One region of the Endozoicomonas sp. ALD040 genome, then DNA from elsewhere that is predicted to be linked to it. Evidence: predicted binding sites of a transcription regulator. Region 1 holds the regulator's gene; the other holds the start of a gene.
What was found. The regulator LexA, encoded in region 1, represses DNA repair genes until DNA is damaged. The targets are predictions, from matches to a motif close to TACTGTNTANNTANACAGTA.

Region 1 (10,034 bases):
ACAATGTCGGCTTCTACAAGTACGAGCAGGACAAGAAAGGTAAGCCCAAAAAGGTGGTCGACGAAGCGGCTTATGAGCTTCTCTCTGAAGTGGCTGGTGAAAGTCGTGAGTTTGAGACTCAGGAAATTATTGATCGCATGATGATTCCACTGTGTATGGAAACCGTTCGTACACTGGAAGACGGCATTGTTGATACAGCTGCTGAGGCTGACCTGGCTCTGCTCAACGGCATCGGCTTTCCGGTTTTCCGAGGCGGCGCCCTGAAGTACATCGATAGCATGGGTGTCGACAAATTCGTTGAACTGGCTGATCAGTACGCTCACATCAGTCCTCTGTATCAGCCTACTGAAAAGCTGCGGGAAATGGCCCGTGAAGGCAAGACGTTTTACGGCGCGTAAACAGCCTTGAGCGACAAAAAAATGGTTAATCACGAGCAACAGATTTAAGAGAGAATTGACTATGAGCCTTAATCCGAGAGACGCCGTAATTGTTGACTTTGGGCGGACCCCTATGGGTCGCTCAAAGGGTGGCATGTACCGAAATGTCCGTGCCGATGACCTGTCTGCCAACCTTATCACCGGAGTATTGAACCGTAATCCCGGTGTTAACCCTGAAGAAGTTGAAGACGTGATCTGGGGCTGTGTCAACCAGACTCTGGAGCAGGGTTGGAACGTCGCCCGTATGGCGTCTTTGATGACTCCCATTCCTCATACTTCATCAGCCCAGACTGTCAGCCGTCTTTGTGGTTCTTCCATGAGCGCACTACACACCGCTGCTCAGGCTATTCAAACCGGTAACGGTGATGTCTTTGTTGTAGGTGGTGTTGAGCACATGGGCCATGTGGGTATGATGCACGGAGTGGATCCTAACCCGCGCTTGTCCAAGTACGCTGCCAAAGCTGCTGGTATGATGGGTCTGACTGCAGAAATGCTGGGGTTGATGCACGGCATTACTCGTGAAGCCCAGGATGAATTTGGTGTGAGGTCTCACATGAGAGCCTGGGAAGCGACCAAAGCCGGTCAGTTTAAAGATGAGATCATCCCTATGCAGGGACATGATGATGATGGCAATCTGGCCGTTTTCACCGAAGATCAGACGATCCGTCCTGAAACCACACTCGAAGGACTGGCGCAGTTGAAGCCTGCCTTTAACCCGAAAGGGACAGTGACAGCCGGAACGTCTTCCCAGATTACCGATGGTGCTTCCTGCATGATTGTTATGTCTGCACAGCGTGCACAGGACCTGGGTCTTCAGCCAATGGCTGTGATTCGTTCCATGGCAGTTGCCGGTGTTGATCCGTCCATCATGGGCTATGGTCCTGTGCCCAGCACCAAGAAAGCTCTCGAGCGTGCAGGACTGACTATCGATGACATTGATCATGTTGAGTTGAATGAAGCCTTTGCTGCTCAGGCTCTGCCTGTCCTGAAAGACCTGAATCTGCTCGACAAGATGGATGAGAAGGTGAATCTGCACGGTGGCGCTATTGCCCTGGGTCACCCCTTCGGATGCTCTGGTGCCCGCATCTCCGGTACTCTGCTGAATGTAATGAAGCAGAACAATGGTACGCTCGGTGTAGCAACCATGTGTGTAGGTCTGGGTCAGGGTATTACTACGGTATTTGAACGTCTGTAAGGCGTCGGCCTTTGCCAGACGGGTTCCTGTCTGGCTTATCCTGCCTGAAAGTACTCGCCCCGGAATTCTATTCCGGGGTATTCCTTTTTGATGCATTTTTATGCAGAGATTCTGCTTCGAAAATGAGTATATTTTTCAGTGTCTGCATAAGTTATTTTGTCGGTAAAACCCGACATTTTTTCCCGTCAATGATCATCATGAAATCTGTCAGGCTTCACAGTAATTAAATAATCTTTTGATATTCAAGGATATTATTGCTTATAACTGGCTGGATTAATCATTGAGGCTGTGAAACGATAAATAAGAGGGTCGTTCGAGAAAAATTCAGGATCATTGCAGGGTTTTCCTTGACCGATGTTTTTCTTGACCTTATATATTGAAACAATTTTCAATTCCCGACCTTTCTTGTTTTGGTCGCAGACAGCACTGAGTGTTTTATGATCTTTTTTCCAGGCTGGTCAGCATAACCGGAACAATGGAGCTGATTACAGGACGTGTAAGGTAGCATGGGTAAATCTTTAGTTATCGTCGAGTCGCCGGCCAAGGCGAAGACAATAAACAAATATCTGGGCAAGGACTTTGTTGTTAAGTCCAGTGTTGGTCACATTCGTGATTTGCCCACTGCAGGTGGCTCCAGGAAGCCTGTGGACCCCAAAGCTCGGGCAAAGGCTGCTGCTGAGACACGTAAGCTATCTCCTGAGCAGAAAATCATCCATAAGAAGCGCAAAGCCAAAGAACAGCTGATTGAAAGAATGGGCATCGACCCTGAAAAAGGCTGGCAGGCACGTTACGAGATACTGCCCGGCAAAGAGAAGGTGGTTGACGAGCTGCGTCGACTTGCAGCATCGGCTGACACAATTTACCTCGCAACCGATTTGGATCGTGAGGGAGAGGCCATCGCATGGCATCTTCAGGAAGCCATTGGGGGGGAGCCTGGTCGTTATAGGCGGGTAGTCTTCAACGAAATTACCAGGAATGCCATCCAGGAAGCCTTCAAAGAGCCCGGCTCTCTCAATATTGACCGAGTCAATGCCCAGCAGGCAAGGCGATTCCTCGACCGTGTAGTAGGTTATATGGTTTCTCCTCTGCTCTGGGCTAAAATTGCCCGTGGCCTGTCAGCAGGGCGGGTGCAGTCAGTAGCGGTTAAGTTGATTGTTGAGCGGGAGCGTGAAGTCAGAAGCTTTATCCCGGAAGAGTACTGGGAAGTTTACGCTGACCTGGCTACGGAAAATGGAGAAGTTATCCGTTTTCAGGTGGCCAAAGAAGCTGGCGATGCCTTCAGACCTGTCAGTGAGGCTGCCACCGGAGTTGTTCTTGAAAAGCTGAGACAGGCTGATTACAAGCTGACCGTGCGTGAAGACAAACCGACCCGAAGTCGTCCTTCTGCACCCTTCATTACCTCAACCCTGCAGCAGGCGGCCAGTACGCGTCTGGGATTCAGTGTCAAGAAGACCATGATGATGGCCCAACGTCTTTATGAAGCGGGTCACATCACCTACATGCGTACTGACTCGACCAATCTGAGTCAGGAAGCGGTGGAGAGTGCCCGGGAATTTATCGATGGTACGTTCGGCTCAAGGTATCTGCCTGAAAATCCGAACCGGTATTCCAGTAAAGAAGGCGCTCAGGAGGCTCACGAAGCAATACGTCCTTCCTCTGTGACTGCTGAGCCAGGCTCTATTTCCGGTCTTGAGAAGGATGCAGAGCGGCTCTATGAACTGATCTGGAGACAGTTTGTTGCCTGTCAGATGACGCCTGCGGAGTACCTGAGTACGTCCCTGACAGTTCGGGTGGACGACTTTGATCTCAAAGCGAGGGGCAGAACCCTCAAGTTTGATGGTTACACCCGGGTTATGGCAGCCATAGCCAAAAAGGGTGAAGACATCATTCTGCCGGCTCTGGAAAAAGGTGATCCGCTGGATCTGAAAAAACTGGACCCGAAACAGCTGTTTACAAAACCGCCGGCCCGTTTCAGTGAAGCGGCTCTGGTAAAAGAGCTTGAGAAGCGTGGCATTGGCAGGCCCTCGACTTACGCTTCCATCATTTCGACGATTCAGGATCGCGGTTATGTTTCCCTGAAAAATCGTCGTTTCTATGCCGAGAAAATGGGCGATATTGTCACAGACCGGCTGGTTGAGAACTTCCATGATCTCATGGATTACAACTTTACCGCCAAGATGGAGTCCAATCTCGATGTAGTGGCTGAAGGTGGTGAGAACTGGAAAGATCTGCTGGACAGTTTCTACAGTGATTTCAGCAGCAAGCTGGAGCAGGCTGAAGACGACAGCGACGGTATGCGATCCAATGACCCTTCTCCTACCGATATCAAATGTCCTGATTGTGGCAGGGATATGATGATTCGCACGGCCAGTACGGGAGTATTTCTGGGGTGCTCCGGCTACTCGCTCCCGCCCAGGGAGCGTTGTAAATGTACCATTAATCTGGTGCCCGGCGAAGAAGTTGAAGATGCTGACGACGAGAATGCAGAAGTCAACGCCTTGCGGGCTATGCATCGTTGTCCCAAGTGTTCTACGGCAATGGAAAGCTACCTGATTGATGAGCAGCGTAAGCTTCATGTCTGTGGTAATAACCCGGACTGCTCTGGCTATGAAGTGGAAAAAGGTCAGTTCAAACTCAAGGGTTATGATGGTCCCGTGCTTGAATGTGACAAGTGCGGTTCTGAGATGCAGCTCAAATCCGGACGCTTTGGTAAATACTTTGGTTGTACCAACAGCGAGTGTAAAAACACCCGTAAGCTCTTGAAAAGCGGGGAAGCGGCTCCCCCCAAAATGGATCCGGTACCCATGCCTGAGCTCAAATGTCTGAAAGTGGATGATCATTATATTCTCAGAGATGGTGCCTCAGGTCTTTTTCTGGCGGCCAGTCAGTTCCCAAAGAACCGTGAGACCCGTGCTCCTCTGGTCAGTGAACTGATCCCGCATCAGGCGGCTATTGATCCAAAGTATCATTATCTTCTGGATGCACCGAGACAGGATGCTGATGGTAATCCCGCAATCATTCGCTACAGTCGCAAAACCAGGACTCAGTATGTTATGACTGAGTCTGAAGGTAAGGCGACAGGGTGGAGTGCTACCTTCCAGGACGGCAGGTGGGAAGAAAAAGTCACCAGGAAGCGTAAAAAATCCTGACCTGGCCTCGTCACAAACAAGACCTTCACAGAGATCCGTGGAGGTCTTTTTATTTTTGAGAAAGATTATGTCTGAGCAGTGGCGTTCCCATACCAACAAAAAATTACACTATGCCCGTTTACAGCTGGATGCCTGGGAAAGAGCAGAAGCTTTTGAGCAGGAGGCTTTTCGAGAGGCATTTCTGATGCATGCCAGTCAAGCCTATTCCTCGATGCTGGCGGAGATATTGTCTCCCTACGGTGAGCAGCTGACCCGGTTGCTGTCTCTGGAAGATGCTTGCAGATTGATGGATGAGCAACCTGCAGAAGTGTCTGAACTCGAGCAGTTAAAGCAGCTGGAGTCATCGGACAGTTGGCTGGCAGATTTACTTAAAGCTTATGACGATATTTTTAATGCTAATGGTAATATACAATCATATTCAAGTAATAGCAGTATGATTATGATTGCTTCGGATACCAGTGAAGTCACCAAAGGTATTAAGACGCCAGAAAGTGCCAAGAGTATTCTTGCCTCCCTCAAGGAGTTGGTAGGGCACTTTAGAAATTTCAATCTTGAATGGTGATTAGATTTTTTAGATCTGATTCATGACTCATAATAGTGTGCCTGGATTGATTCAAACCGTGCATGATTGTGGGAATGTTTAGAACTCTGTTGTTTATGGCTGTTGTTCAATTTGATCAGAGGTATCTTATGACTAAGATCATGCTGTGCTGTTCGGCAGGTATGTCTACCAGCATGTTGGTGGAGAAAATGCGCGAAGCAGCTGAAAGTCGGAGTGAAGAAGTCGAGGTTGAAGCCTTCGGCGCTAGTCATTTCGATGAACAGGTAGCCTGTTTCGATGTTGTTCTGCTGGGTCCTCAGGTTAAATATATGTTGAATGATCTCAAGCTGCGTGCTGCCGAATATGCTGTTCCGGTTGAGGCGATCAGCCCTGTTGATTATGGCACGATGAATGGTGCGAAAGTGTTGGGCTTTGCTCTGTCGCTAACAGCCTGATTAATTCCAGTTTATCGTGTGTATGCTGCAATACGGGGGCAAAAGCTGCAGCTCTTTTAAGGGTTTTTACTTTCCAGTCTGCAATAACACTTTGCATTACTCTCTACTGACCTATTGCATCATAAGTCACAATGCTGCATGATTTCTCCCTCTTATACGCTATTTATGGAACGAAATATGGCTGCATCGTTTTTGGAAATTGTGGAACTTCCAACAGGAGAGATTGTTCTGCGAAGCAGTGACGACGAGGGTGAGCCCCTGCTGACTATGAAATTTTCAGAGGAAGCCAAACAGTATCTTGAAGGGGACCATTTGCAAGTGGCAAAGGTCATGTTTGATGCTGGCATGCGTGAAGTTGCTGAACTCACTCGTCCGCAATCCTCTGAAGAAGAGATTCCTGAGAACAGAGTACTGCACTGACTCCATTTTCATGAAAATGACGGGCATCATGCAACCTGTCTACTGCGAATAGCCAGCCCCTGACACTGTCCATTCCTGGCTGCGCTTTCAAGCTTAGTTAGCCACCCTTTATCCAAATGCCCCAGCCAGCTGATGACAGTGTGGCTGGTTCCGGATGCCAGCGCTTTCCTGGTGAGTTCCAATGTCTGATTAATATTGTTGGAGCTAAAGATTTGCACCTTGTCATGATTTAAGTCGCAATTCTTTAACCAGTGCAGGGTTCTGGTGTCATCTGCCAGAATCAGGGTCAACCAACGTTCACTGTCAGTGGACAGCTGACTGAGCATGGGCGTCAGGAGTTGTTCTGCCTGCCAGGGTTGACCTGAAAGAATGAGTTCATTAATACTGGGCTTCAGAGACTTTTCAGTTTTTCCTGATAAAGTCTTTTCTAGGCGCGAGGGGTTAATGCAGACTGTATTGGTCTGGTAGCTTGGGGCTGAAAAATTGTGCCTTTCACTGCTGGTTCGGTACAGCATAAATTCTTCCTTCTGGCATAGCCCGGACGCTGTTTGTTATTCGCACTTCAGCGTAGTGGGCCTTTAACAACAGCTGCCTGTTGTGAGTAGTGTCTCTGGTAATGGTCAGGCTCATCTTATTCCGTCTAAGGACTGATTTCTGATGACTCCGACGCTTAAACCTTCGATGGCAAAGGCATCCTGAGTGAGATCAACGACTATGGTTTCGAACTCGTCGTTTTCCGGATGCAGCAATACTTTGTTTTTCTGTTTCTCGAATCTTTTTACGGTGACATCATCTTCAATCCGGGCGACGACAACCTGACCGTTTCGAACATCTGTTGTCTTGTGAACGGCCAGCAGGTCACCATCAAGAATCCCGATGTCCTTCATGCTCATTCCTTTTACCCTTAACAGGAAGTCTGCCGATGGGGTGAAGAAAGCGGGATTGAGCATCAGGTGGTCTTCGATATGTTCCTGGGCGAGGATCGGGTTCCCGGCAGCAACTTGTCCGATAATCGGAAGGCCTTCAGGCTGGCTGTCCGGAATACGGATACCGCGGGAGGCGCCGGGGGTAATCTCGATAGCGCCTTTACGGGCCAGTGCCCTGAGATGTTCTTCGGCAGCATTGGGTGAGCGAAAGCCGAAGGTCTTGGCGATTTCGGCTCTGGTGGGTGGGAAACCTGTCTCGTCAATATGAGATTTGATCAGGTCCAGTATCTCGGATTGCCGTTTAGTCAGTTTGATCATGGTCTCTCAATCTGTTTTTTTATACAGTATCTGTGATTATATACAGTATTCTTGTGGTGGCAAGTTATTATCCAGGCTGCGACGATAAGCAAAAACTGACAAGAGGGTCGTCAATGGTGCAGGTGAGGCATGCTTTGCCACCATAGTGATGAGTTGTTGGCTGAAATTCGCAAGCTGAGTCCCTGAAGCTTTTTTTAATAAAAAATCCGGAGGTGGTTAATCTCCGGATTTGGCATTTTATTTATGATTGTGTAGAAGTTAATTTCTTCCGCAGTGCATCCCAGGCATCATTTGAAACTTCTACTTCAAAGCCATCAAAACCATGCCAAACTTTAACAAAATCTACATGTTTGTAATCAAGCCATTCTAATATTCTTTCTCTGATATCAAGGGCATTATCCTTACTACCAGTATGGATAGCTAATCTGGATTTAACTGCTTTGGCACTTTTGATATTAAAATCCTCTTTCGGATCAAACTTATGGTATATTAGTTTACTCACATCAATAGATTCATCATCTGGTAACATATATTTTATAGAGTTAATAGTTTCTTCAATAATTTTTTCGTCTTTTTTGGGTTCATCTATTTTTCTGTAATTTTTATAATTTTCGATAGGAGTCATTTTGCTATCAGCTGTCAAGTCATTTGGTTTCAAACTTTTATCAGATTTCAAATCATTAGATTTCAAGCTTTCAGCTGAGTCATTCCCGGCCGCATAAAATTCTAAAAAGCTGCCATCCTTAATCAGCATCTCCACCAACCGATTGCCTTGTCCATCTACAATGGCAATGTAACCAGGGGAGACAAAATGAAAGTGTGGTGGTTTTTTTGTACCGAAGCCTCTGAGTGTTCTTGTTGCGGCAGTGGCAACTTGACCATAAGCTCCCTCTTCATTAATGGATACTCTGGTCTTCTGAAGAATTTCCAGATCACAATTTGAGGGATGGCCTAATCTTGTTAAATCTTCAGACCTTATGACATCGGCTCCAAATGTCTGAGAAATTTTGTCGAGTAAATTAGTGTCACAACTGCCGTCTATTTTTATCCTGGGTAGCATTAGATCCATCTCTTTTTTACGGCCATTTAATCCGTCAATCAGGTGATTGATTGTATCAGAATCAAGGTTGTTAATCCCTGTCGGACTGTCATCAGGGGTTATTATTGCGACTAATTTAAGATCTTCACCATTCACTGATCGGAAATTTTTGCCAATGGCGCCAAATTTTCCATTATCAAAAAATTGCACGTTTTCAGTTGACTTCATCATCTTGACGTTTTCAATCATAATTCCGTCTGCGCAGATAAATTTGCCCGAGGCCGTTTTTTCTTTAGAAAATGGCCTCTCCCAGATACCCTCGAATTCCATCACATTGCCAATTACCGTTGTAATCAGTTCTCGTCGAGTTTTACAATGACCATGAAACAACTTATTGATTTTTCCATGAGTCTTCTCTTTCACGAAGTCTTCTGCGATGTCGGCCAGGCACCTGTCCTGGTCAGGACGGTCCAGCTTTTCGGTTCGATAACATACAGACAGTATCTGATCAAGATGCTCGTTTATGACGGCAGAGTCAGAACCTATAAAGTTAGCGCAAGAGAGTGCCTTCTGTATCTGATACGGATCCTTGGCGTAAGCATGGTTAATGCTGAATTCGCCTAGTTTTTTATGGATCTCAATCTCCATCTCATCAGTTAACTCTTCTTTAGAGATACCCAGGATCGATGCCTTTCTGGCTTTATCATCCATACTCGCCAGAAGCATACCCAGAACCGGAGCCAGGCTGGTAGAAGACACTACCTTGCTTTTATTGTCCCTGTCGTCTAAGGCGTTCAGAATTCCTAATGACACTTTATCAATCAATTTTTTTACAAGATATGAAGCCTGTGAGGTGGCTTTGAAGGATGTGTTTCGCAGATTTAGCGGTTGCGATGACAATGAAAATTGTCTGAATGAATGTCCAATAGGGTGCATAATATTTTCTCCTAACTCTGATAATAATTAATTTTTTATTCAGGACAAACATACTGCTTCCATGTTTGCGGACAGCGCATGCTTTTCAAATAGCCGTAAATTCTGTGTTATGTAGCATTACTATGAGTTAAGTATTTGCTTTTGCATTAATCACTAACTGGTTAGTTAGTTACGATAACATCTTGTTTCCTGCCATAAAACTTAACTTGTCTATCTGTTCATTTTATGGGGGCTAGTTTGCTTTCAGGCTTTTGTTAATAAAAAAATCCGGAGCTGATTAAACTCCGGATTTGGCTTTTTTTTATGATTGTCCAGAAGTTATTTTAGCAATCATTTTATGCCAGGTATTATTATTAACTATTATTTCAACAGGATTATCTCTTTCATAAATCTTAACAGCAGATCTGTATTCTTCTCCTATGGATTTTAATATTCTTTCTTTAAGATCTTTAGCGTCATCCGAAGAAAAGAATTCGAGTGTTAAAATTTTATCATCTGCCATAGCGCTTTTAATTTCAAGTTTCCCATCCGGATCATAATAGTCTTTTATAAAATTACTCACATTTACAGTTTCAAAAAAGTCAAAAGATAACCGTTTTATTGCAGATAAGTCTTCTT
Region 2 (10,034 bases), 920 kb from region 1:
ATCAATTACGGCTTGAACAGCAGGGCTATAAGCAGGGAAGGTTTCAATCACAACTTCTTCAGTCGCGAAGTCAGTGTTAGATTCAACATCAGAAGTACTCTGACCACCTGTAGAGGCACAACCAGCCAGCCAGAGTGCAGTGGCAGTGAGTGCGGTGGCTTTGACAAAATTGGCAAAACGCATGACAAGCTCCAATTGTTCGTTCAATGTTGGTAAATCAAAATCAATGTATTGATTGATGCAGTACAGTATCAGAACTGCAGACTCCGGACTAGCCCGAATACCAAGGGGGTCAGCTGAACTTGCAACTTCTTCGGCCTGAAATCCGGAAAGAGCGTCCAGCGCTACAGATGAATTTGATTGAATAAATTAACTATTCGCACAAGACCATTTGAAGAGCTGGCTCACTCTACTGAATTTTATGCTCGAATGCCAAGTTCGACTGACTCCAGCGAACCAATCCAACCCGATTTAGCGCTGTGTAGCTATTGATGGCCCCCAAACCGGCTCTCTGACATCTCCCTCCGCCGATGGCAAGCGATATTTTACCCGACCATCCGCTGTAACAATGCCAAGCTCCCCGTTTTTGCCTCCCGATACCGCATAGATTAGACGACGGCCCCCAGGGGAAACACTGGGCGAATCTTCCAACCGGGCAGACGTAAGCTGACGCAGTCGTCCAGTATCAAGATCCAGAATGGCGATGTTAAATTCTGTGGCTCCCTGACCTTTATGGACTAGTGCCAGAGATTTACCATCAGGGAATACTTTAGCACGGGCATTGAATTTACCAGTAAACGTCAGCCGTTTAGGTTTGCCTTCAGCAACCACAGTACCGTTCGACAACCTGTCAAGACCGATCTGATAAATCTGGGCACTGCCTCCCCGGTTAGATGTAAAGATCAGACTTTTCCCATCTGGCATCCAGTCTGGCTCAGTATCAATCGAGAAATGTGATGTAATCTGACTGAGTTTGTCAGTGGCCAGATCCATCACATAAATGTCCGGATTCTGCTCCTTGGACAGAACCAGTGCCAACTGCCTGCCATCAGGAGAAAATACCGGAGAGCTGTTCAACCCTTTGAAGTCAGTTATCTTCTGACGTTTACCGGTAGCCAGTTCCTGAATATAGATAGCCGGACGACCGGTTTCAAAAGAAGCATAGGCAACACGACTGCCGTCGGGTGACCAGCTCGGTGACAGTATAGGCTCTCTTGAACGAAGTATCTCGCGCTGGCGCTGACCATCGGCATCGGCATAGTTTAGACTGTAATCCGTATGTTCAGCACTTTTACGATCAGCAGTGACATACATGATTCGGGTCGAGAAATCGCCGGGAATACCGGTGATCTTTTCGTATATCGCATCACTGATATGATGAGCCAACCCGCGCAGCTGACTTTCATCGCCTCGAACCCTGCCTTTCATAATGCTTTTCTGGCGAACAATATCAAACAGCTGATAGTCCACTTCAAACGTATTGCCTTCCTGTTTAACCTCTCCGGTAACCAGGTAGGAAGCACCCAGTATATTCCAGTCACGGTAAACAACATCTTTGGCACTGGATGGAAAGCTGAGCATATCCTTTCTGGGCAAAGCTGCAAACAGGCCGCTGAAATGAAGGTTATCTTCTACAACAGAAGCCATATCTTCGGGCAGAATTTTCTTACCATTCCAGCTGAAGGGTGGTACTGCCACCTTGACGGCCTTGTCATTACCCTGGGTTACTTCGATTGTGAGAATGGCCTGAGCACTCTGCATTGATAACAGCAGGGCAACAAACAGAGATGAGACCAAAACGCTCCTACTTCGGAACCATGAAAATATTGCAGAAGAGATTAATAGGTAAACACGACGACAGGTGTCTTCCCTGAAGACAGTCTGCTTACTTTTAAAGCTGCCCGACAATCCGGCAGAAAACCATTGCAGTTGTTGCTTCATCTCACCAGATCCTCTGGCCTGAACCTAAAGTTAATGCGCTTGAATTTATTATCGAACACACGCCGTTCCAGCTTTTTCAATTCAGGAAAAGGCGCCGCCCTCTGTATCGCCTGTACGACAGAACGATCATAGGCATCATTACCACTGCCTTCAAGCAACCTTACTTCCAGCAAGTCACCAAAAGGCGACAGACTGAGCTGAACCAGAGCCACCATATTGTTACGGGCACTGGGCGGTCGGTTCCAGTTCCGGGCAATAAGGTTTTTCAGCAGTTCGGAGTAGTAAGCTACTTCTCCAGCCTCTTGTTCTGCCTGCTCGGCAGCAACTGCCTGAGCCTGTTCACGGGCAACCCGCTCCTGCTCAAGCTGTCTGAGTAACGCTTCCTGTTGCTTTTTCTTCCTGTTTTCTTCAGCCAGACGCTGCTGTCGCTCTTGTTCTTTACGAGCTGCTTTTTCCTTTTTTGCTTTCTCTTTGGCTGCATGCTCTTTTTTCAGAGCCAGCTCTTTCTGTTTTTTAATTTCTGCCTGTCGGCGGGCTTCTTCTTTGCGCTTCTGAGCAGCAAGCTCACGAGCTTTTTGTGCCGAGTTGTCTACAACAGGCTTGGGCGCTGGCGGTATTGGCTTTGGCTGGGCAATTTCAACGACACTGGCTTTGATACTTTTTGGCGCTACAATCCTCAACTCATCTGCAGTTGACCAGTCCCAGGACACCAGACCCAGTATCAGAACGTGCAGCAGTAAGGAAAACACCACTGCAAACCCGTAACCCTGAAAAAGCTTATGATTCAATAAAGCACCGATCAATGGAATTTTCTTCATTACAGCCCTGCGTTCCACAACACCATGATCATGATTTGTTCTGACTGACAGTCAAACCAGGGGATAACACTTTCTATCATCAGCGCTTCGTCCGTTCATTGAGCAACGCAGGATCTGTAATCAATCCCACATCATTAACACCTACTCCCTGTAATCTGGCCATCAGCTCAACCACTGAGCCATAGTCAACTTTACGATCCCCCTTTATCAACACCCGGGTCTCGGGACTGGCAGAAAGAACCTTACCTACCTTCTCACTGATTTCATCCATTCCTTTGGCACTTTCCTGATGACCGCCCAGATCAATAAAGAACTTGCCATCGGACTGGACAGAGATAATCAGAGTCTTGGCATCATCAGGCAGTGGCATCGGATTACTGGTTGCCTTCGGAAGTTCTACCTTTACCCCCTGAGTCAGCATCGGGGCACTGACCATAAAGGCCACCAGCATGACCATCATGATGTCGATAAACGGCACCATGTTGATTTCTGACATCGGCTTGCGCCGGGTTCTGGATCGAGCCATGATTTTTTTACTCGCTCCCTTAGCCTGCACTGTGACGACTGTGAACCTTACGATGAAGAATACTGGAAAATTCATCCGCAAAGGTCTCGTAGTTCGACAGCAGGGCTTCCACTCTGGATGCGTAACGGTTATAAGCTACCACCGCAGGAATCGCAGCTACCAGACCAACCGCTGTCGTCATCAGGGCTTCAGCAATACCAGGAGCAACCGATGCCAGAGTGGCCTGCTGCACATTTGCCAGCCCACGGAAAGAGTTCATAATGCCGACTACGGTACCGAACAGACCAACATAAGGACAGGTCGAACCGACACTGGCCAGAAAGGGCAGATGCGTTTCCAGTTTTTCCTGCTCACGGGAGATGGCCACTCTCATGGCTCTCTGTGTGGCTTCCATGACAGCATCAGCCTCTCCAGTACCCTGAGAACGCATGCGGGAAAACTCACTAAAGCCTGAACGGAAAACCAATTCCAGACCACCCAGGTCTTCTTCTTTGTCCAGCTCTTTATAGAGCTGGGTCAGATCCATCCCCGACCAGAAGCGATCTTCAAAGGCCGTCATATTGCGTTGAGCGGAACGAATGAGTACGCCACGCTGAACGATCATCACCCAGGAAACAACAGATGCCACCACCAGCAGTATCAGCACCAGTAAAACGATCCAACTGGCATTGCCTACCAGTGACCAAATGGACATGCTATCTGCCACTGAAAACCTCGCTTTTAATTTGATTAATACTTGTTAGAGAAATGATCATCGACAATCATTCTGGAATCGGGCCAGACGCTGTGACTGCATTTTCATGATAAACAGGCAGTTATGGATAGTACCACCAATCTCAGGGCGAATTGCTGTCAGGACTTAATTTATTCCGTAAGGATTCTGTAATCGCTGTGGGTTTTCTGCTCTGACTGTTCAGGCAAGCCACCACAAACCGACCTTCACATATCAAAAGACCTTCACGAAAACACTGTTGCAGAAAAACCATCCTGGCTTTACCCATACTTTCAACTGCGACAGTCACGTTAAGAGAGTCATCCAACCGGGCAATGTGTTTGAACTGAACAGAAGCATCAACCACTACCAGCTGCTTCTTTTCCTTCAACAACTTCTGGTGGTCATAACCGGTAGTTCGCAGATATTCGGTTCTGGCTCGCTCCATAAACTTCAGGTAATTGACGTGATATACGATGCCGCCGGCATCGGTATCTTCATAATAGACTCGAATGGGAATAGAAAAGGTATCAGTCACAGAGCAGTACACATAACATTAAACCAGATCAGAGACTGCCAGAGACGCCGATACCCTGGCAAGTTAATAACACGATGAACGACCACAATGAGGGAAATTATGAGGCGGAGGATAGGAGCCTTTATTGAGTTTTTCCTCATCCAGTCTCTGCTTGTTCAGGCGTTGTTCCTGCTCTGTTCTGCGTTGCAGCAAATCAGGAGCTGGAACGGGTTTGTGCAAACGTTTCAAGGCTTGGGTGGCTTCCGGAATCCCCCATCGAGCCGCCATGGAGTAACGCTCAACAGCCTGGGCTAAGGAAGCTGTTGTACCCACTCCCTGCTCGAAGCAGACTCCGGCATGATACAGATCAATCGGCAGCTGGCTGGAACCATGAAGCACCTGCGAGCAACTTGCCGCCGAGACAGAGAAAGGTGCAGAGTAGAACCCTGGACGCATTGGCGTCGCTTCCGTAGTAATAGTCTGACAACCACTCAGAGCAGTGAGCGACAGAACAAATAGACAGTAGATTCCTAAAATTCTCATGAGCATCAGCGTTTCCTTAGCCACTCGTTTTTCAAAAGAACGATCCAGATATTAAACCGGAAAGACTTATTCTTCTATCCGGTAGTCAAGCCCAAAATGCAAGTATGCGTGCTTGGTGACCATCCGCCCTCTGGGGGTTCTCATCATATAGCCCTGTTGAATAAGATAAGGCTCCAGGACATCTTCGATGGTATCCCTCTCCTCACTGATGGCAGCCGCCAGACTGTCTACCCCGACCGGCCCACCATCAAACTTTTCGATCATGGCCAACAGCAGCCGTCTGTCCATATGATCAAAACCGCTGGCATCAACATCCAGCATATTCAATGCGGCATCGGCCGTCTCCTTGTGGATCACACCATTCCCCTTTACTTCGGCAAAATCACGCACCCTTCTCAGCAATCGGTTGGCAATTCTGGGCGTTCCTCTGGAGCGTCGGGCAATCTCTCCTGCACCTTCCTTATCAATCCCCACCCCGAGAATTCCGGCAGAACGTTCTACGATATAAGTCAGGTCCTCAATATTATAAAACTCCAGCCTCTGTACAATACCAAAACGATCCCGGAGCGGAGACGTCAGCAGACCCGCCCTGGTTGTCGCTCCCACCAAGGTAAAGGGAGGCAGGTCCAGCTTGATAGATCGCGCAGCAGGGCCTTCACCGATCATGATGTCCAGCTGATAATCTTCCATCGCCGGATACAATACTTCTTCCACTACCGGACTGAGGCGGTGAATTTCATCAATAAACAGAATGTCATTGGGCTCAAGATTGGTCAGAAGAGCTGCCAGGTCACCCGCTTTTTCCAGCACCGGGCCAGAAGTCGTTCGAATATTGCTGCCCATCTCATTGGCAAGGATGTGGGAAAGCGTGGTTTTACCCAGCCCCGGAGGTCCGAATATAAGGGTATGATCAAGGGCATCATTACGAAGTCTTGCAGCCTGGATAAAAATTTCCATCTGCTCCCTGACTTTTGGCTGTCCCACATAATCAGCCAGTTTTACCGGGCGAATAGCCCGATCCAGCACCTCTTCCAGAGGGCGTTCTGAGGAGGATATCAATCGATCTGCTTCAATCATGTTCTAGCTCGTCTACCATTACTCTCAGCGTACCATCTCCAGTCTGTTAAAAAAATAATCCAGCTTTGGGAACAAAACGCTACATTTAATCGTCCAAGCACTCTGAACGTAAAAAGAGCACTTGCGAGCACTTAGCTGCCCGGGGGTGCATTACCTTTTAAACTTCGGAGTCATCGGACTCCTATACTCTCTGTTTTAAATTCTGATTAAAGGAAGTACTCAGAATGAATACACATTTGGTTTCTGGAAAAGGCCTGACTAACTCGGTCATGGCCTCCGTGATGTTCGGGCTTGTGCCCATTTATGTACAGTTTATTAAGCTGTCCGGAAATACCCTGTTCTGGAACAGGGTCATTTTCAGCGCTCTCTGCCTGACAATGGTCTGCTATCGCATGGACCGGCTCCGGGGCTTCAGGGCGGTTTTTCTCTGCCGGAAAACTGTGCTGATGCTATCCCTGGGTGGTTTGATTGTTGGCTTTCAGTGGTGGCTGTTTGTCTGGGGCCCCGTGAATGATAAAACACAGGATCTCTCCCTTGGCTATTTTTTGCTGCCACTCACCCTGGCATTAACCGGCAAGCTGGTATTTAACGAGAGACTGAACAAGGCTCATTACTTTGCCATGGGGTCCGCGTCATTAGGCGTGCTTGCCATGATTTGGCAACAGGGCTCATTACCCTGGGTCAGCCTGGCAGTGGCCGGACTTTATCCGGTGTATTTCATCATCCGTAAACCTTTGCAGGTCGATACCTTGCCAGCCCTGCTTTTTGAGCACCTGTTGTTCCTTCCGGCTGGTATTTTCATACTGATGAGTGATCAGAGTTTTATGCAAAACCTGACCCATTCCGTCACTCTTTGGTATCTGCTGCCAGGTCTGGGGCTACTCTGCAGCCTGTCACTGATCTGCTACATCAACGCCTCCAGGCATCTGTCTGTCAGTTTGTTTGGCCTGTTGAGCTACCTGGAGCCTGCTTTGATATTTGTGGTGGCTGTCACCGTTCTCGGAGAAGTCTTCACCTTACAGCAGTGGCTCAGCTATAGCTTTATCTGGCTGGCAACGGCAGCCATCTGCGTTGACTCGGTCAGGAAGTTCATCCGGTAAACTACAAAGCAGACAAGCAGGTGAGACTCAATCGTCTCACCTTTTAAATAAGACGCGGTGTTATCAGATCATACTTTTCAGAGCCTGACGAATCAGCTCTTCACTGGTCATGCCATCCTTGAGCAACTTACCAATGACTTTGCCGGCTTCCTGGGGTTTATAACCCAGAGCCACCAGAGCACTGACGGCTTCCTGTTCAATATCTTTTGCTTCGGCAGCCATTTCGCCACCGGCAACCAGAGGCTTACCTTCCAGCAGAGGTGCTGACTGCCAACGATCCAGCTTATCTTTCATTTCAACAATCAGCCGCTCGGCTGTTTTTTTACCCACACCCGGCAACTTCACCAAAGTGGCACTATCACCTTCCTGCACACAGCGCACAAAAGCATCAGCTTCTATACCGGACAACAGGGTCAGTCCGAGCTTGGGACCAACCCCATTGACCTTGATCAGAGTTCTAAACAACTCCCGCTCATCACGATTGCTAAAACCGTATAGGAGCTGAGCATCTTCGCGCACTACAAAGTGGGTATATAACACGACCTCCTGACCAACGTCCGGCAGTTTATAAAAAACCGACATCGGAGCTTCCACTTCATACCCGATACCATGGGTCTCTATCAGCAAATGAGGGGGCTGTTTGTCAGCCAGAAGGCCCCGAATTCTTCCAATCATCCTGTTTTCCAAATCTTTTATTTTCTGACTATAAGGTCAGAACGCCTAACAATACGACGAGGGCGTAGAACTCCTGAGAATTGTCACTCTCTAATCACTAAGAGAAGTTCAATTCGATGATCTGAAGGAGCTGCCCCCTTGAAGAAACTTCGCACATTTCTGGGATCACTCTGGCAGATCCTGCCCGAGGCTGGCCTGGCCAGTGAATACCACCCAGCTGTATCCGGTGGCCCTATTCCCATCCCTTTCATCAAGTCACAAAAATCTTTGTTAAAGGAAGATTTCCCGGGACGCCCGGCAAACTCACCTGAGCTTGATAAGCCTGCTCGCAGCTTCATCAGTTATATACAAGGCTACAGCAGCCTCCCGATGAGAGATCGCGCTCTGGTTGCCCTGAGAAGTGCGTACATTTGCAATACCAGACACCTGATCCCGGATATTGCTCAATGTGCACTGGATACGGGACTGAAAGCCAGTGATGTACAAATGGTTTCCCGTGGCCATCTGGCACCGGGCTGGGACAACAAACAACGCCTGTTACTGAAAACCACTGAAGAACTCTACAAAGAACAGATCATAAGTCCGGAGAACTGGAAAGAACTGAAGAAAATCTACACGCCACAACAGATCCTGGATCTGGTGTTTTGCATTGCTTCCTTTCACCTTTGTGTCCACCCAAACTAAGACTGCCCCGTAAGACGACGACGTCGAGTACCCGTAGCACCCGCCATCCTGACCAGACTGGAACGAGTATGAGCATGACAAAGAGCAACCGCCAGAGCGTCCGCAGCATCGGCCTGAGGGGTATCATTCAAGTCAAGGATCGACTTCACCATGTGCTTTACCTGGTACTTATCCGCAGAGCCTTTACCAACCACAGCCTGCTTGACCTGCCGGGCAGAGTATTCCGACACCTCAATATTGTGATTAACCACAGCCACAATGGCCGCAGCCCTGGCCTGACCCAGTTTCAGTGCCGAATCAGCATTTCTGGACATAAACACTTGCTCCACACCAACGGACTGCGGGATGTAACGTTCGATCAAAGTGCTGATGCCTTCATAAATCTGCTGCAAGCGCTCAGGTAGAGGCGCCTCCCGGATGCGAATACAACCGGACGCCACATAATGTGTTTTATTGCCTACTTCTTCAATTAATCCATAGCCGGTAATTCTTGAGCCCGGATCTATCCCCATCAGGATGGCCATTCAGAATGTATTCTCAAGTCAGATGTCGCTATTTTCAATGACAGCGTTTGATGCCCCCCGGGGTCAATGAGTGTGACAGCTTCTGCCAAAAAAATCTGACAGGCGAGGGTTCAAGGTCATGGTTATGTCAAAAGGATACTGTACACCCATACAATATACCAGCGGTGCCGGTGGGTATCAGAAACTTACAATTCAAGAACACTGAATTACCAAATTTGCCTGTGAGTAACGATAGAAGCAGCTTAGTATTTCTCTGGTAATACTTTCGTGGCGAGAACCGCAAAGATCATTGTTCTTGCTCAAGACTGTTTTACTCCACAAGATGATCCGGAAACGATTAATGTCCGACCTGCTAAAAACATTAATGATTATCACAGGCATCATTATTCTATTGTTTATGCTGCTGGTAGGCTTCAATGTCTGGGCGTTCACAGATGTTCCAGCCGGGCTGGTATCTCCGGAACAGAAACAAAAAAACCCCGACACTTTCGTTATCGAGGCTCTTCACACCGACAGAACAACTTAGTCCAGCTGCGCCATCACTTCGGCAGGAATGTCAGCGTTAGTGTAAACATTTTGCACATCGTCCAGGTCTTCGAGACGATCCACCAGCTTCATGATTTTTTCCGCACCGTCTTTGTCCAGTTCAGTCCGGGTAGAAGCGATCATCGCTACTTCGCCGCCCGCTGGTTTCAAACCTGCAGCTTCAATAGCTTCTTTTACCGCCATGAACTCAGTCCACTCAGTGACCACTTCAATGGAGCCATCGTCGTTAGTCAGTACATCTTCGGCACCGGCTTCCAGAGCAGCTTCCATGACAGTGTCTTCATCCAGACCCGGTTCGAAGAAGATTTGCCCCTTACGCTCAAACAGGTAGGCTACAGAACCGTCAGTACCCAGATTACCACCATGCTTGG

Region 2: a site for LexA is predicted at 9,254-9,273, ahead of ruvC (crossover junction endodeoxyribonuclease RuvC). Genes of this name have one in related genera too.

What each region holds. Positions count from the first base shown of each region.
Region 1 is NZ_CP184829.1:5,722,586-5,732,619, reverse strand. It holds gene fadB (fatty acid oxidation complex subunit alpha FadB) at 1-398, shown strand, start outside; gene fadA (acetyl-CoA C-acyltransferase FadA) at 460-1,632, shown strand; gene topA (type I DNA topoisomerase) at 2,139-4,781, shown strand; gene ACOJUN_RS20715 (DUF6586 family protein) at 4,849-5,343, shown strand; gene ACOJUN_RS20710 (PTS sugar transporter subunit IIB) at 5,439-5,777, shown strand; gene ACOJUN_RS20705 (hypothetical protein) at 5,955-6,197, shown strand; gene ACOJUN_RS20700 (SulA-like leucine-rich domain-containing protein) at 6,224-6,712, opposite strand; gene lexA (transcriptional repressor LexA) at 6,824-7,441, opposite strand; gene ACOJUN_RS20690 (serpin family protein) at 7,683-9,416, opposite strand; gene ACOJUN_RS20685 (serpin family protein) at 9,718-10,034, opposite strand, start outside.
Region 2 is NZ_CP184829.1:6,644,813-6,654,846, forward strand. It holds gene ACOJUN_RS24515 (OmpA family protein) at 1-183, opposite strand, end outside; gene tolB (Tol-Pal system beta propeller repeat protein TolB) at 472-1,941, opposite strand; gene ACOJUN_RS24525 (energy transducer TonB) at 1,938-2,759, opposite strand; gene tolR (protein TolR) at 2,839-3,285, opposite strand; gene tolQ (protein TolQ) at 3,305-3,979, opposite strand; gene ybgC (tol-pal system-associated acyl-CoA thioesterase) at 4,122-4,535, opposite strand; gene ACOJUN_RS24545 (hypothetical protein) at 4,599-5,057, opposite strand; gene ruvB (Holliday junction branch migration DNA helicase RuvB) at 5,124-6,134, opposite strand; gene rarD (EamA family transporter RarD) at 6,359-7,234, shown strand; gene ruvA (Holliday junction branch migration protein RuvA) at 7,298-7,909, opposite strand; gene ACOJUN_RS24565 (carboxymuconolactone decarboxylase family protein) at 8,048-8,593, shown strand; gene ruvC (crossover junction endodeoxyribonuclease RuvC) at 8,590-9,117, opposite strand; gene ACOJUN_RS24575 (hypothetical protein) at 9,458-9,643, shown strand; gene ACOJUN_RS24580 (YebC/PmpR family DNA-binding transcriptional regulator) at 9,640-10,034, opposite strand, start outside.